DNA from 4 places in the Solwaraspora sp. WMMB762 genome. Region 1 is predicted to be linked to each of the others. Evidence: riboswitches for the same ligand, from Rfam matches in the RefSeq annotation. Region 1 holds a riboswitch; each other region holds the start of a gene.

What was found. Region 1 has a riboswitch for cobalamin ahead of ACN27J_RS26280 (ribonucleoside-diphosphate reductase subunit alpha). Riboswitches for the same ligand answer to the same signal wherever they lie in the genome.
Region 2: another riboswitch for cobalamin. It lies ahead of cobN (cobaltochelatase subunit CobN); the one in region 1 lies ahead of ACN27J_RS26280 (ribonucleoside-diphosphate reductase subunit alpha).
Region 3: another riboswitch for cobalamin. It lies ahead of ACN27J_RS03620 (VWA domain-containing protein); the one in region 1 lies ahead of ACN27J_RS26280 (ribonucleoside-diphosphate reductase subunit alpha).
Region 4: another riboswitch for cobalamin. It lies ahead of ACN27J_RS18775 (hypothetical protein); the one in region 1 lies ahead of ACN27J_RS26280 (ribonucleoside-diphosphate reductase subunit alpha).

The regions. Positions count from the first base shown of each region.
Region 1 is NZ_JBMHMD010000001.1:5,848,833-5,853,019, forward strand. It holds gene ACN27J_RS26265 (putative N-acetylmannosamine-6-phosphate 2-epimerase) at 1-206, shown strand, start outside; gene ACN27J_RS26270 (ROK family protein) at 206-1,189, shown strand; gene ACN27J_RS26275 (hypothetical protein) at 1,167-1,721, opposite strand; cobalamin riboswitch at 1,815-2,024, shown strand; gene ACN27J_RS26280 (ribonucleoside-diphosphate reductase subunit alpha) at 2,166-4,187, shown strand, end outside.
Region 2 is NZ_JBMHMD010000001.1:773,138-777,324, reverse strand. It holds gene ACN27J_RS03705 (precorrin-8X methylmutase) at 1-229, opposite strand, end outside; gene ACN27J_RS03700 (precorrin-3B synthase) at 226-1,515, opposite strand; cobalamin riboswitch at 1,633-1,763, shown strand; gene cobN (cobaltochelatase subunit CobN) at 1,820-4,187, shown strand, end outside.
Region 3 is NZ_JBMHMD010000001.1:755,144-759,330, reverse strand. It holds gene ACN27J_RS03630 (cobyrinate a,c-diamide synthase) at 1-248, opposite strand, end outside; gene cobO (cob(I)yrinic acid a,c-diamide adenosyltransferase) at 242-844, opposite strand; gene ACN27J_RS03620 (VWA domain-containing protein) at 844-2,892, opposite strand; cobalamin riboswitch at 2,973-3,100, opposite strand; cobalamin riboswitch at 3,212-3,385, shown strand; gene ACN27J_RS03615 (CbtB domain-containing protein) at 3,418-3,618, shown strand; gene ACN27J_RS03610 (CbtA family protein) at 3,636-4,187, shown strand, end outside.
Region 4 is NZ_JBMHMD010000001.1:4,212,137-4,216,323, reverse strand. It holds gene metE (5-methyltetrahydropteroyltriglutamate--homocysteine S-methyltransferase) at 1-21, shown strand, start outside; gene ACN27J_RS18785 (glycine hydroxymethyltransferase) at 79-1,494, shown strand; gene ACN27J_RS18780 (MerR family transcriptional regulator) at 1,575-2,525, opposite strand; gene ACN27J_RS18775 (hypothetical protein) at 2,620-2,922, opposite strand; cobalamin riboswitch at 3,233-3,451, opposite strand; gene ACN27J_RS18770 (short-chain fatty acyl-CoA regulator family protein) at 3,820-4,187, opposite strand, start outside.

The sequences.
Region 1 (4,187 bases):
TCGCCGAGGGCCGGTTCGCCACCCCCGACCAGGTGCGTGCCGCCTTCGCCGCAGGCGCGTACGCGACGGTCGTCGGAACCGCGATCACCGACCCGGTCGCGCTGACCCGGGGCCTCGCCGCAGCCGCTCCACGCCCGGCCAGCCCGACCGGCCCGGCCGGTGCCGCCAGCGCAGACAGTTCGGCCAGCCTGGCTGGGCAGCACTGATGGCGGCAGCCATGGCCGGCACCGACGGCCCGGTCACCATCGGTGTCGACATCGGAGGTACGAAGATCGCCGCCGCGCTCGTCGGCGTCGACGGCGCTGTCGGCCCACTGCGCCGGGTGCCGACGCCGGCCGCCGAGGGCGCCGCCGCGGTACTCGCCGCTGCGATCGATTTGGCCCGTCAGGTCGGGCGGGACGCGGCTGGGACCCCGGTCGCCTGCGGGGTCGGCACCGCTGGCGCCGTCGACCCGGCGGGTCGGGTCACCCACGCCACCGACACCCTGCCCGGCTGGCGGGGCACCGACGTGCGGGCAGCGTTCACCGCCGCCCTCGGCCTGCCGGTCGTGGTGTGCAACGACGTACACGCGATGGCCGCCGGTGAGGCGTGGTGCGGCGCCGCCGCCGACGCCCGGGACGCGCTCGTCGTCGCCGCCGGCACCGGTATCGGCGGCGCCATCGTGGTCGGCGGCGAGGTGCTGGTGGGCCGGCACGGGTTCGCCGGCAGCGTCGGACATCTGCCGGCCGCCCGGCACCTCGGCCGACGCTGCGGTTGCGGCGCGGTCGACCACGTCGAGGCGTACGCGGCCGGCCCGGCGATCGCCGCCGAGTACGCGGCCCGGACCGGTCGCGGCGCGGCACCGCCCCTGGAGGAGGTCGCGGCGGCGGCTGCCGGCGGCGATCCGGTCGCGGTCGAGGTGACCGAGCTGGCTGCCCAGGTGCTGGGCGCGGGGCTGGCGACCGCCGCGAACCTGCTCGATCCCGAGGTGGTCGTCCTCGGCGGTGGCGTCGTCGGACTCGGCGACCGGTTCGTCGCCGGCGTGCGTGCCGCGCTGCACGCGGCGGCGCTGCCCGGGATCGACCGGCTGCCGGTGCGTACCGCCCGGCTCGGCAACGCCGCTGTGCTGGCCGGCGCCGCGCTACTCGCCGGCCGGGTCCTCACCGGCCGGATCAGCGCCGGCCGGATCAGCGCCGGCCGAGGTCGATGACGGGCTCGGCGCCAGTCGCCGCGTCGCCACCTTGTCCGCCCGTACCGCCGCCGCTGGCAGCGGTGGGCCGGGCCGGTTGTCGGTCTGGATAGAGCCACAGCGATCCGATCGCCAGGGCCACCAGCAGGTGTACGGCGGACTCGCCGCCTCCTCTGTGGATCCATCCCCGCCAGCCCGGCAGGATTCCGAGTAGCAGTTCGCGCTGCGCGGCGATGTCGGGTGCGATGACGAACGACAGGGCGATCAGCGCCATGGTCGACACGCTGAAGCCGACGACCAGGCCCACCCGGCACAGTCGGGGCCGTCGCCGGGGCCCGACGGTGAGCGCCCATGCGGCCAGGCTGCTCACGGCCGCGATCCCGAGCATCGGCAGGTACGGGGTCTGTGGCGAGGTGATCCCGGCCAGGGTGTTGTTCAGGTCGAAGACCGCACCGGCCCGCAGCCCGGTCGCCTGGATGCTGAGCACCCCGACGACGCCGACGAGCAGGGCGCCGAGCACCGCCCCGTACAGACCCCATAGCACGCTTCTCACCCGACGGACCCTCCTCCTCGCACCCGGTGCACCCGACGCCGCGACACGCCGAACACAGTATCTGGTGTTGCGTCTTCTGGCTTGCTCCCATATATGGTGTACCCCGCAGCTGGTTCGGCCGCCCCTCGGCGGTGGTCGAGGCAAGAGGGAACCCGGTTAGAGTCCGGGACTGCCCCGCAGCGGTGAGTGGGAACGACCGCCGTCACCGAGCACTGGACCCGTGGCGGGTCCGGGAAGCGACGGCCAGTAGGTACGAGCACGACGCCCACGAGTCCGAAGACCTGCCAGCGTGCCGCACGCGTCGCGTGCGGTGGTCGAAGGCCGCGCGGGACGGCCGACGCCGACGACCGGTCCACGCCGGCGGAGCAGACCGCCAGGTGGGTGACCGGTGGCGTCCTCCCCGTGTGTCCGTCGACCGGTGGACAGGCACGACAAGGGGAACCGATGCAGGTACGCAAGCGCGACGGCGACACCGAACCGGTGGACGTCAACAAGATCGTCAAGGCGGTCGAACACTGGGTCGCCGACCTGGACGAGGTCGACCCGCTGCGGGTGGCGACCCGGACGATCAGCGGACTGTACGACGGGGCGACAACCGCCGAGCTGGACAAACTGTCCATTCAGACGGCGGCGGAGCTGATCGGCGAGGAGCCGCAGTACTCGAAACTGGCGGCCCGGCTGCTCGCCGCCTACGTGGACAAGGAGGTCCGCGGCCAGCAGGTGGCCAGCTTCAGCCAGTCGATCCGCTACGCCCACGGCCTCGGGCTGATCGGCGACGACACCGCCGCCTTCGTCGCTCGCAACGCCCGCAAACTCGACGACGCTGTCGACGTCGACGGCGACCTGCGCTTCGAGTACTTCGGGCTGCGTACGGTGGCCGACCGTTACCTGCTGCGGCATCCGCAGACCCGGCTGGTTGTGGAGACGCCACAGTACTGGCTGCTGCGGGTGGCCTGCGGGCTGTCCCAGACCCCGGCCGAGGCGATCGACTTCTACCGGCTGATCTCCAGCCTGGCCTATCTGCCCAGCTCACCGACCCTGTTCAATTCGGGAACCCGGCACACCCAGATGTCGTCCTGCTTCCTGGTCGACTCGCCGCGCGACGAACTCGACTCGATCTACGAGCGGTACCACCAGGTGGCGAAGCTGTCGAAGTTCTCCGGCGGGATCGGCATCTCCTGGTCGCGGATACGCGGCCGGGGCGCGTTGATCCGGGGCACCAACGGCAGGTCCAACGGGATCGTACCGTTCCTCAAGACCCTCGACGCCGGGGTCGCGGCGGTCAACCAGGGTGGCCGCCGCAAGGGCGCCGCCTGCGTCTACCTGGAGCCGTGGCACCCGGACGTCGAGGAGTTCCTGGAGCTGCGGGACAACACCGGTGAGGACGCCCGGCGCACCCACAACCTCAACCTGGCCAACTGGATCCCGGACGAGTTCATGCGGCGGGTCGAGGCGGACGCCGACTGGTCGCTGATCGACCCGTCCGACGCACCCGAGCTGCCCGACCTGTTCGGCGAGGCGTTCGACGAGGCGTACCGGGCGGCGGAGAAGAAGGCGGTCCGGACGGTCAAGGCCCGCGACCTGTACGGGCGGATGATGCGCACCCTGGCGCAGACCGGCAACGGGTGGATGACGTTCAAGGACGCCGCGAACCGGCTGTCCAACCAGACCGGTGAGCCGGGCAACACGATCCACCTGTCCAATCTGTGCACCGAGATCCTCGAGGTCAACAGCGACGACGAGACCGCCGTGTGCAACCTCGGGTCGATCAACCTCGGCGCGCACGTCACCGCCGACGGCGTCGACTGGGCGAAGCTGCGCGCCACCGTCCGTACCGCCGTGGTGTTCCTCGACCGGGTGATTGACATCAACTACTACCCGGCGGCGCAGGCGTCGGCGTCGAACCCGCGCTGGCGGCCGGTCGGGCTGGGGCTGATGGGCCTGCAGGACGCGTTCTTCACGCTGCGGCTACCGTTCGACTCGGCGTCGGCCCGGGAGCTGTCCACCCGCGTCCAGGAGGAGATCTTCCTGACCGCGCTGGAAACCTCCGCCGGGCTCGCCGAACGGTTCGGCCCGCATCCGGCGTACGCCGAGACCCGGGCCGCCCGGGGCGAGCTGCACCCGGACCTGTGGGGTGCCGAGCCGGGCCAGCCCGAGCGGTGGGCCCGACTGCGGTCGACGATCGCCGCACACGGTCTGCGGAACTCGCTGCTGGTCGCGATCGCGCCGACCGCGACGATCGCCTCGATCGCCGGCTGCTACGAGTGCATCGAGCCGCAGGTGTCCAACCTGTTCAAACGCGAAACCATGTCCGGGGAGTTCCTGCAGATCAACACCTACCTGGTCGGTGAGCTGAAGGCGCGCGGGCTGTGGACAGCACCGGTCCGGGAGCAGATCAAGCGGGCCGAGGGCTCGGTGCAGGGCCTCACGGATCTGCCCGCCGACGTGCGGGAGCTGTTCCGTACC
Region 2 (4,187 bases), 5.1 Mb from region 1:
TGGCGTCGCAGAGGATCGGCGCGCCGGCCCGCAACGCGCCCTGGGCGGCAGCCACCACCTGCGGCGAGAAGACCAGGTCGTCGACCAGGTCGACCATTCCGCAGGAGTGGATCATCCGCACCGCGACCCGGGCCTGCTCGGCGGTGAGTCGGCTCAGGTCGGCCTCGGCACGGATGGTGGCGAACGACTGCCGGTAGATCTCTGCCGCGTCGCGGATATGGTCCATCATTGCTCCTCACGTGCGGTCTGGACGGCCGCACCAAGGGCGGCCCCGGTCGGGAGGCGGATGCTGGTCCGGTCGGGGGCGTCGATCTGGTACCCGTCACCGGTGGCGGTCACCCGGACCATCGGACCGGCCGGACTGCCGCAGCCACGCTCACAGCCGATCCAGTGCACCGGAAGGCGGTGACGACGCCCCGGTGCTGGCACACCGCCGGTCGGGGCCGGCCGCCCGGTGTGCGTCGCTGCCGCGTCGGCGCGCACGTCGGCCCGGGACCGGGCACAGCCCGGCAGCCCGGCGCAGGCGGTCACTCCGAGCCACGGCGAGTCGGGGTCGGTAACCAGCCCGGCGCGGGTGAGCCGGTCCGCCCAACCGGCGGGGTCGGTGACCCGGGGCAGCACCACCCCCCGCCACGGCGTGATCCTCAGCTGCGGCGACGCGGCCGCGAGCAGGTCGACCTGGTCGACTGTCAAGCGTCCCAACGGGACCGCCACGACGAGGGCGAAGTCGCCGTCGGGACGGTGCCGCACCCCGACCTGCGCGACGGGGCCGCCGGCCGGCGTCAGTGGTTGCCACCGCCGCGCGGTACGCCGTACCCCGGGTGCGGTGCCGGCCCGGATCACGACGCGGTCCAGCGCTGCCGGAGTCAGGTCATCGAGGCGCCACGCGCTGCCGGCCGCTGCGTCCGGATCGTCCAGGAAGGCACGGGCGGCGGCGACCGCGACCCGTACCGCGTCGGCGGGCCGGGCCCGCAGCCCGTGGTCGGCACCGGCGAGCAGCACGGTCACCTCGTCGTCCGGTCCGGGCAGCAGACCGACGTCGGCTCGGGCCGCGACGGTGTCGCCTCGGCCATCGTCGATGGCGAAGAGGAACCGCCCGGAGAGCCGGGCCAGGTCCGGCTCCGCGCAGATCGCCGCGTCGAGGGCGCGGACCTGCGCCCCGACGTCCCAGGCCGCCGGGGTGTCGATGTCGGCGAGGGCGGAGCCGAGGATATTGCGGACCCGTTCGTGCGCGGTCGACGGTAGCAGCCCGGCCGTACGCAGCCGGGCGGCGAGCGGTCCGGTGGCGGCGGCCGCGACCGCGCGCACCTGGACGTTTGCCCGGCTGGTCAGTTCGAGATGTCCATCACCGTGGTCGCGGGCGACGGCGGCCAGCAGCCGCAGCTGGGCGGCGGTGAGCAGCCCTCCGGGGCAGCGGATCCTGGCCAGCAGGCCGTCGGCGGCCGGGTGCAGTTGCACGGCACCGGGGCAGGCATCGGGTGCGCCCCGGGCGGGCGGCGATGGCAAGGCGGGCACCCGGCGGATACTACGGGTCGTCCCCGGACGGCGGCCGCCGCACAGCGAATACATCACACCTTGACGAAACGTCCGCCGGTCGTGACAGTGTTCGGTAGCCAGACGCGGCGACAAGCGGAGGAAGTCCGGTGTGAATCCGGTGCGGTCCCGCCACTGTCACCGGGGAGCAGACCCCACCGACGGCCACGGTCCCCTCAGTCGGGTGCCGGAAGGCCGGGGCGAGCGTTGATCCGGGAGCCAGGAGACTCCGGTCGCCGCGACCGACGACCCGGGGCGCGGACCCCGAGGGAGGACCGGGCGTCCGATGATGCTACTTTTGTCCACTTCAGATACTGATCTGTTGAGTGGACGGGCCAGCGGTGCCGACTGGCGCCTGGCAAACCCGACCCGGCTGTCGGTCGACGACCTTCCGCAGCTGCTGTCCGGCGTCGACCTCGTGGTGGTCCGGCTGCTCGGCGGCCGCCGGGCCTGGCCGGACGGGATGGACGCACTGCTGGCCGACGGCCGCCCCGTGGTGGTGCTCAGCGGTGAGCAGGCACCCGACGCCGCCCTGATGGAGCTCTCCACCGTACCGGCCGGGGTGGCCGCCGAGGCGCACGCCTACCTGGCCCACGGCGGCCCACCGAACCTCGCCGAGCTGCACCGGTTCCTGTCCGACACGGTGCTGCTCACCGGGCACGGCTTCGCCGCGCCGCAGCCGGCTCCGGAGTGGGGCGTACTGGAGCGCACGAGCGTGCCGGCGGCACCGGGGCGGCCGACCGTGGCGGTGCTCTACTACCGGGCCCACCACCTGGCCGGCAACACCGGCTTCGTGCACGCGCTGTGCGACGCGGTCGACGCCGCCGGCGGTCGGGCAGTGCCGGTCTACTGCTCGTCGCTGCGCTCGGCCGACCCGCAGCTGCTGGCCACCCTGCGCCAGGCCGACGCCCTGGTGGTGACGGTGCTGGCCGCCGGCGGGACCAGACCGGCGACCGCCGGCGCCGGGGGCGACGACGACGCCTGGGACGTCGGCGCCCTCGCCGAGCTGGACGTGCCGATCCTGCAGGGGCTCTGCCTGACCAGCTCGCGGCAGACCTGGGCGGCCAGCGACGACGGACTGTCCCCGTTGGACGCGGCCACCCAGGTGGCCATCCCCGAGTTCGACGGCCGGCTGATCACCGTGCCGTTCTCGTTCAAGGAGATCGACGCCGACGGGCTGTCGGTCTACGTCGCCGACCCCGAGCGGGCCGCCCGGGTCGCCGGGATCGCGGTCCGCCACGGCGCGCTGCGGCACATCGCGGCGGGCGACAAACGGATCGCGGTGCTGCTGTCGGCGTACCCGACCAAGCACGCCCGGATCGGCAACGCGGTCGGCCTGGACACCCCCGCCAGCGTGCTGGCGCTGCTGCGGACGTTGCGCGAGGCCGGCTACGACGTCGGGCCGCCGGACGGTCCGGACGCGGTCCCCGGCCTGGCCGACGGCGACGGCGACGCGTTGATGCACGCGCTGATCGCCGCCGGCGGGCAGGATCCGGACTGGCTGACCGAGGATCAGCTGGCCGGCAACCCGGTGCGGATCCCGGCCGCCGACTACCGCCGCTGGTACGCGGAGTTCCCGGCCGAGCTGCGCGAACAGGTAGAACGGCACTGGGGTCCGCCACCGGGCGAGCTGTACGTGGACACCTCCCGCGACCCCGACGGCGAGATCGTGCTCGCCGCGCTGCGCGCCGGCAACATCGTGCTGCTGGTGCAGCCGCCGCGCGGCTTCGGGGCCAACCCGGTGGCCATCTACCACGACCCGGACCTGCCGCCGAGTCACCACTATTTGGCCGCGTACCGGTGGCTGGAGCACGGCTTCGGCGCGCACGCCGTGGTGCACGTCGGCAAGCACGGCAACCTGGAGTGGCTACCGGGCAAGACGGTCGGGCTCAGCGCCGGCTGCGGGCCGGACGCCGCCCTCGGCGACCTGCCGCTGATCTACCCGTTCCTGGTCAACGACCCCGGTGAGGGCACCCAGGCCAAACGCCGGGCGCACGCCACCCTGATCGACCACCTGGTGCCGCCGATGGCCCGGGCGGAGAGCTACGGCGACATCGCCCGGCTGGAGCAACTGCTCGACGAGCATGCAAACATCGCCGCCCTGGACCCGGCGAAACTGCCGGCGATCCGGGCGCAGATCTGGACCCTGATCCAGGCCGCCCGGCTCGACCACGACCTCGGTCTGGACGACCGGCCGCACGACGCCGAGTTCGACGACTTCCTGCTGCACGTCGACGGCTGGCTCTGCGAGGTCAAGGACGTGCAGATCCGCGACGGGCTGCACGTGCTCGGCTCGGCACCGGTCGGCGCGGCCCGGGTCGACCTGGTGCTGGCGATGCTGCGGGCCCGCCAGATGTGGGCCGGGCAGGTGGCCGCGCTGCCCGGCCTGCGGGAGGCGCTGGGCCTGGACGAGTCCGGCACCGACCGCGATGGCACCGACGCGGCCGAGGCGGTCGCCCGGGAACTGGTGGTCGCGATGGAGGAGCACGGTTGGCGACCGGACGCCGCCGCCGAGGTCACCACGCGCGTGCTCGGCGGTGGCGACGACGGGCGGGCCACGCTGGTCACCCGGATTCTGGAGTTCGCGGCGACCGAGGTGGTGCCCCGGCTGGCCCGCACCACCGACGAGCTGGCCCACGTCGTGCACGCCCTGG
Region 3 (4,187 bases), 5.1 Mb from region 1:
GCCCCAGCGGCGCCGTGGGCGAACAGCGGCGCGACGCGCTCCTCACCGACCAGCACCGGGTCCAGGTTGCGGCCCGGCCGGCCGGCGGCGAGCGCGTGGTAGCCCGGATCGATGTAGTCCGGGCCGACCTTGAAGCCGGCGACCCGGACACCCCGGGCCGCGTAGGCGGCGAGCAGGCCGGTGGCCACCGTGGTCTTGCCGTGCCCGGATCCGGGTGCGGCGATCACCACCCGGGGTACGGCTACCACTCGATGCCCTGCTGGCCCTTGCGTCCGGCGTCCATCGGATGCTTGACCTTGGTCATCTCGGTCACCAGGTCGGCGAGATCGATCAGCTCCGGGGCGGCGTCCCGGCCGGTGACCACCACGTGCTGGCTGCCCGGCCGGTCCCGCAGCACCGACACCACCTCGGCGACGTCGATCCAGCCCCACTTGATCGGGTAGGTGAACTCGTCCAGCACGTAGAACCGGTACGCCTCGGCGGCCAGGTCGCGGCGGATCTGGGCCCAGCCCTCGGCGGCCTCGGCGGCGTGGTCACGCTCTGTGCCGGGGCGCTGGATCCAGGACCAGCCCTCCCCCATCTTGTGCCAGGTCACCGGCGCTCCCCGGCCGGACTCGCCGAGGGTACGCAGGGCCGCCTCCTCGCCCACCTTCCACTTCGGAGATTTGACGAACTGGTAGACGACCACCGGCCAGCCGGCCGCCCAGGCCCGCAAAGCCATGCCGAAGGCCGCTGTCGACTTGCCCTTACCGGGCCCGGTGTGCACCGCGAGCACCGGCTGACGCCGCCGGGCCCGGGTGGTCAGCCCGTCGTCGGGGACATGTTCCGGTTTACCCTGTGGCATCAGGCAGCCCTCCCGCCGGCGAGGCCGACCCGAAGTGCGGCGCCAGGCTGGTTCGTAGCGGTCGACCGGTTGACGGCCCCCGGGTGCGGCACCACCGCCGACAGCGCCTCCAGCGGCAGCCATTCGGCATCGAAGCCGGTAGCGAGCCGCCGAGCCAGGCCCAGTCGCACCGGACCGGACTCGCAGTCGAGTACCACCATCGCGGTGCCGGCGAGCAGCGGCGCCAGGGCTATCGGATTCGGCCCGCTGGTCGACCGCCCGTCGGTGACCAACAGGACCAGTGGCCGACGGCGTGGCTCGCGGCGGCGCTCGGCGGCGACGGTGGCGGCGGCGGCCCGCAGCCCGGCGGCGATCGGGGTACGGCCACCGGTGCGCAGCTGCGCCAGCTTGGCGACGGCCACCTCGTGGCTGCTGGTCGGCGGCAGCACCACGTCGGCGGCGGCACCCCGGAAGGTGATCATCCCGATCCGGTCCCGCCGGTGGTAGGCGTCGCGCAGCAGCGACAGCACGGCGGTCTTGACCACGGTCATTCGCTGCCGGGCCGCCATCGACCCGGAGGCGTCGACCACGAACAGGATCAGGTTCGCCTCCTGGCCGACGTAGCGGGCCTGGCGCAGGTCGGCGGGGGTGATCCGGCGGGCGCCCCGGGATGCGGCAGCGCGCACCGTGGCCGGTAGATGCACCGTCGACGGTCGTCCGGTCGGTGATCCGGAACCGACCACCCGGCCCCGGTCGGCGTGGGCCGCCGAACGTCGGCCGGGCGTCGCGCCGGCCCCGAGCCCGGGTAGCCGCAGTGTCCGGGGCCGGTACGCGGGCCCGGCCGCCGCCGGAGCCGGACCGCCCGGCGGTACGCCGTCCGGCTGCTCGGCACCGTCCGCCGGCCCACCGGCGTCCGGCGTAGCTGGCTCGGGCGGCGGGCCGCCGTCCGGTGGTGGCGGACCGGGTGACGGGCCGCCATCCGAGTCGGGCGGACCCTGCGACGGACCGGCGTCCGGTGGTGGCGGATCCGGCGGCGGCGCAGGACCGGGATCGTCGTCGCCGCACTCGTCCCGCAGCACCTCGTCGAGGCGCTGCTCGTCGGCGCCGGGCGGGTCGAGCGGGTCACGGCGCCGCCGGTGCGGCAGCGCCAGCCGGGCTGCGTCGGCGACTTCAGCGGCGGTGACCGCCGTCTGACCGCGCCAGGCGGCCAGCGCGACGGCGGCGCGGGCCATCACAATGTCGGCCCGCATACCGTCCACCTGGTACGCCAGGCAGATCCGGGCGATCCGGTCGATCTCGGCATCGGGCAGCGTGACCGCAGGCAGGGCCGCCCGCGCATCGCGTACCCGCAGCGCGAGCTGGTTGTCGGTGGACCGCCAGCGATCCGCGAACGCCACCGGGTCGGTCTCGTACGCCAGCCGCCGGCGCACCACCTCGGCCCGGTCGGCCACCTCGGAAGGTGCGGCCACCGACACCATCAGCCCGAAGCGGTCCAGCAACTGTGGACGCGGCTCGCCCTCCTCCGGGTTCATCGTGCCGACCAGCAGGAACCGGGCGGCGTGACTGACCGACACCCCGTCGCGTTCGACGTGGGCCCGGCCCATTGCCGCCGCGTCCAGCAGCAGGTCCACCAGATGGTCCGGCAACAGGTTGACCTCGTCGACGTAGAGCAGGCCCCGGTGCGCGGCGGCGAGCAGCCCTGGCTCGTAGGCCTTCACGCCGGCGCTGAGCACCCGCTGGATGTCGAGCGTGCCGACCACCCGGTCCTCAGTGGCGCCGACCGGCAACTCGACCAGGGCGGCCGGGCCGCGGCGTGCGGTCACCGGCGCGGTGTGCGGCCCATCGGGGCAGGTTGGGTCCGGGGCCGCCGGGTCGCAGCCGAACCGGCAACCGAGCACCCGGTCGACCTCCGGCAGCAGCCCGGCCAGCGCGCGGACGATCGTCGACTTCGCGGTGCCCTTCTCACCCCGGATGAGCACGCCGCCGATGCCGGGGTGCACCGCGGCGAGCAGCAGGGCCTGCCGCAGGTCGGGCAGGCCGACGACGGCGGTGAACGGGTACGGCGTCATGGCAGGGGCCGACAGGTGTGCATGGTGAATCCCTCCCGCGGGTGTCCACGCCCGCGTACCGGTGGACCAGCGAGCGGCCGGAGTCTCCTGGCTGCCGGATCGACGTCGCGTCCCGAGCCTTCCCGCCGTTGGGGCAGTGGCTGTCTCACGGGGACGCGACTCACCGGTCACAGTGGCGGGACCGCCCCGGATTCGCACCGGGTTCCTCCGCGCACCGCTCGTGCCGGTCATGCTCCCCCACCGACGGTCCACCGTCAATGTGGCGCCGGTCCCGGTGCCGGCCACGGCCACAGCCATTGCCCGGCCGGTCACGACGGCGGTACGCTGCGCATGCCACGGTGTTCGGGAAGCCGGTGTGAGTCCGGCGTGGTCCTCGCCACTGTGACCGGGAAGTGTCCGTTCCACCATGCCACTGGGCCGACGACGGTCCGGGAAGGCGGGACGGCTGCGACGATCCGGGAGCCAGGAGACCGGCCGTGGCACGCACCGCATCGCCACGAGGCATGGACGAGAGGATTTCCTGGCATGACTGCACCTTCTGTCGGCGGCGAGGTCACCACCACCGCCATCCGCGTACCGCTCGCCGGTTGGTTGCTGGCCGCCGTCGCGGCGGTCGTCATCTACCTGGTCGCGCAGGACAACGGGCTGGTGCTGGCCGGTGCCGCCGAGTTCGTGCACGAGTTCACCCACGACGGCCGGCACGCCCTCGGCGTACCGTGCCACTGAGCGGGCGGCCGGCTCCGATGAGCACCTACCCGTTCGGCGCGGTGCTGGGCCGCGGCCTGCTCGCCGGTGCGGCCGCCGGCGTGGCAGGCGCGGTGGCGGCCCTGCTGATCGTCGAACCGCAGATCGAGTCGGCGCTGGTCGTCGAGGAGGCCCGCGCGGCGACCGGGACGGCCGGACACAGCCACGACGAGGAGTTGGTCGGTCGGGCCATGCAGGTCCTCGGCGGGCTGGTCGCCACCGTCGCGGTGGCGCTGTGCCTGGCGTTGATCGTCGCCGTGGTCTTCGCGGCGACCCGGCACCTGCTGCCCGGCCGCGACGACTTCCGCCGCGTGGGGCTGCTCGCCGGGCTCGGCTTCGTCGTGGTGGCGCTGCTACCGGCGATCCACTTCCCGGCCAACCCGCCGGGCGTCGGCGACCCGGACACCGTCAACCAGCGCACCGGACAGTATCTGTCGTTCATCATCGCCGCAGCCGCCGTCACCTGGCTGGCGCTGCTGACCCACCGGCGGCTGACCGGCTGGGCGCGGCCGGCTCCCTACCGGACGGTGGTCGCGGCGGCGCTGGCCGTC
Region 4 (4,187 bases), 1.6 Mb from region 1:
GCCGAGGTCCGCGGCAACTGACATCGCTACACCGGGCGGTCCCGTCACGGGACCGCCCGGCTCGACCCGGGAGGAATATTGAACGTCGAATCGACTGCTTTCCGAGCCGCGATCGAGGCTGTCCGCGCGGTGGAGCCACAGATCGCCGATGCGATCGTCAGAGAACTGCACGATCAGCGGGAGTCGCTGAAGTTGATCGCCAGCGAGAACTACGCCTCACCGGCGGTACTGCTGGCGATGGGTAACTGGTTGTCCGACAAGTACGCGGAGGGCACGATCGGCCGCCGCTTCTACGCCGGCTGCCACAACGTCGACACCGTCGAGGCGGTGGCGGTGGAGCACGCCAAAGCGCTCTTCGGCAGCCCCTACGCATACGTCCAGCCGCACTCCGGCATCGACGCCAACCTGGTGGCGTACTGGGCGATCCTGGCTGACCGGGTCGAGGTCCCACATCTGCGCAGGTTCGAGCGGCGGCAGGTCAACGACCTCACCGACGCTGAGTGGGCGCAACTACGCAGCACGTTCGGCAACCAGCGGATGCTCGGCATGTCGCTGGACGCCGGCGGTCACCTCACCCACGGATTCCGGCCCAACATCTCCGGCAAGATGTTCGATCAGCGCAGCTACGGCGTGGACCCGACCACCGGGCGTATCGACTACACCGCACTGCGGGAGACGGCTCGTGAGTTCAAGCCTTTGATCATCGTCGGTGGCTACTCGGCGTATCCCCGCAAGGTCAACTTCGCGGTGCTGCGGGAGATCGCCGACGAGGTCGGAGCGACCTTCATGGTCGACATGGCCCACTTCGCCGGGCTGGTCGCCGGCAAGGTCTTCACCGGCGACTTCAACCCGGTCGAGCACGCACACATCGTCACCACCACGACCCACAAGAGCCTGCGTGGCCCGCGCGGCGGGGCCGTCCTGGCCCAGCCCGAACTCGCCGACCAGGTCGACCGCGGCTGCCCGATGGTGCTCGGCGGCCCACTGAACCATGTCGTCGCGGCGAAGGCGGTCGCGTTCGCCGAAGCCCGTCAACCCGCCTTCGCCGCGTACGCCCAGCAGGTCGTCGACAACAGCCAGGCCCTCGCCGACGGGCTGATGCGCCGCGGCGTGCGCCTGGTCAGCGACGGTACCGACAACCACCTCGTGCTGATCGACGTGCACCCGTTCGGCCTGACCGGCCGCCAGGCCGAACAGGCCCTTCTGGACAGCGGAGTGGTGACCAACCGCAACGCCATTCCCCGGGACCCCAACGGCGCCTGGTACACCTCCGGCATCCGGATCGGCACCCCGGCTCTGACCAGTCGCGGCCTCGGCGTCGGTGAGATGGACCAGATCGCCGACCTGATCCACACCGTGCTCACCAGCACCACGCCGACCGAGGGATCCAAGGCGAAATACCAGATCGACCCGGCCCTGGCCGACCGGGTCAGCAAGCAGGCCACTGAGCTGCTCGCGGCATTCCCGCTCTATCCCGGCGTCGACCTCGCCTGAGCGGACCGGTCCGGGTGGCATCACTATCGCGTGTGTGCCACCCGGACCGTGAACCATTGCGAGATCCGGTCCGCGTCGTTTCAGACCAGACCTTCGACGGTGGCGACCGCGTCGGCGAGCTCGGGGCATGGACCCAACACCCCGGCCGCCGGTGTGGTCTGGGGCGACCAGCCCTTCCCTGCGATCACGACGGCGGGCTGGTAGCCCGACACGTCAGCGAGCGTCCGGAGAAGCTCTGGCCCGCGGTGATGCCGACTGTGACTCCACAGCACGACGACGGTGGGTCGGCGACGACTCACAGCGTCGGCGATCGTGGCGGCTCGCAGCCCGGAGCCCAGGTGCACCGAGGCGATCCCGTCTTCGGCGAGCGCGGCGGCCACGGCGTCCAGCGCCAGGCAGTCGCGGCGCTCGCCGATGGCGATCAGCAGGACCCGAACCGGCGATCCGGAGCGGGGTCGCGGCACCGTGGCGAAGACCTCACTCAAGCAGCGGGCAAGCACCCGCCGGGTGAGCGCTCGACGTGCCTCGCTGTATCGGGCTCGGCTGATCAGGATGAAGGCGGGGCCGGCCAGGGTGTGCCAGGTGTGCGCTACGCCCTGTGCGGCGACCGCCGCAGTCAGGGTTTCCCGCAGGGTCAGTACGTCCATGCGGCGAGCGGCGCGGGCGATCCCACGGGCTGCGGACTCGGTGTGGTGGTCGACGGCAGGGTGGACGACGGGCTGCAGTGTCGCCTGTCGGCGAGCCTGCAGGGCGGCTTCCGCCGCGGACACGCCACGCGCGGTCAACTGGGCCATCACCGTGAGCGCGGCCACGTCCTGTGGCGTGTAACGGCGATGTTGACCGGCTTGGTGACCGCTGGGGCCCAGCCCGTACCGCTGGTGCCAGGACCGCAGCGTCGTGGGGGCCACACCGAGCCGGCGGGCGAGTGCACCGGCGGGCAGCGGCGATTCGGTCGGAGTTCGGCAGTCGTCGGGTGCCGGGGGGTGGCGGCCGGTGGACGGCATGAGGTGAGGCGGCCGGTCGTCACTCATCGGCGTCCCTGCGGCGTGAACACCGACCAGACCCCCGCCGAGGACGGTGCCGTGACCGGTGCGGTTGCGGAGGGCTCCCGGAGGTGACGGTGACTCATGGTCTCGTCTCGGGTGCGGACGCGGGTCGCGGGAGTCGCTGGGCGCGCGTCAGGTCGCTGAGCTGGTTGTCGGCATCGCGTCGTGTGTCGCAGCAGGCCGGTGCTTCCGCGAGGAACTGCTGGATCGTGATGAGCAGTTCGGTCAGGACGCGCACCTGGTGGGTCAGGCTACGAAGCCGGGCCTCGCGTGCTCCGAGTTGCCGGCGCGCGGTGGCGAGACGTTCGTAGTCGGCGACCGGTAGGACGACGAGTTCTTCGCCGTTGATGATCGTGCGTCGGGGCCGCAGCGGTTTGCTCATGGGGTGCTCCGCTCGTGGTGCGGGACAGGGGTGATCGGCCGGCAGGTGCACAGGTTGACGTCGAGGCGATCCCCGCAGCGTGCTCGGACGCTGAGCTTGCATGGCATGCTCCTGAGCGTGAACCGCAGACGGTGCGGCTCGCCAATGCCGGTCGGCATACGGTGCTGTCGAATCGATGCCGCGCGCACCTCTGTCTCCTTCCGGCCGTGAAGACTCGGCACGGAGAGGGTGCGATCGAGCGCAGCACGGGGGACGTGCCGTCGCTGATGGTCAACCCGCCCTCGAAGGTCACCGAGCTCGCCACAGGCCTCGTGCATGTGGACAGCGGGCAGGTCTTCGGACTCGTGGGCGTGACCGGGAGATCCCGGGCTTCCTAGTGACCGTCACTTCCCAAACCCGAATCGGGTCCAGTGTCCTCGACGATGGTCGTTCCCACTTACCGCTGCGGGGCAGTCCCGGACTCACACCGGGTTCCCTCTTGCGCCGCCACGACTGGATGCCGCAGCAGACCGGCTGCGAGGCAAGGATACCGTGTCAGAGCTCTCGAACTGGCCGGCATCTATCAAGCCATCGCTGTCGACGACAACCCGGGTGGCGGCGCTGCGCTAGACCTGCGGTAACACCGGGCCGAGCAGACCACTGGCGCGCAACGTGCGATGTACCACCGGATGCTCGGCGGGCAGGCCGTACCAGTGTCGGTACACGGCCAGAACGACGTCCCGAAGGTGCGCCGGAGGCAGGGGTGCCCGTGGGCGTCAGCCGGTAGAAGCCGTAGCCGGTGTGTTCCCGTGTGGTGTGGTGGCGCGTAGTCCCGGATGGGCAGCTCCCGAACGCCCAGTCGTTGGGAGAAGGTGATGCGCCGGTGCCGTAGTGTTTGCTCACCACGTTCGATGCACGCTATCTGCGGTCCACCGCGTAGGGGATGACGGTGCGCCGGTTCTCGTCGATGAGTAGGCCGCCGGCGGCGGGCGGACGGGCGCGTTGGGCGCAGTCGCGGCGTTCGCAGATGCGGCAGCCGAGGCCGATCGGGGTGGCGGTGCGGGGGTCGTCGAGGGCGATGCCGTCGCTGTAGACGAGCCGGTGGGCGTGGCGTACTTCGCAGCCGAGAGCGACGGCGAAGGTGCTGCGCGGGCTGTGGTGTCCGCGTCCGCCGTGGGTGACGGTGCGGGCGATCCAGAAGTAGCGTTTTCCGTCGGGCATCTCGGCGACCTGGGTGAGGATCCGTCCGGGGGCGGCGATCGCCTCGTAAATGATCCACAAAGGGC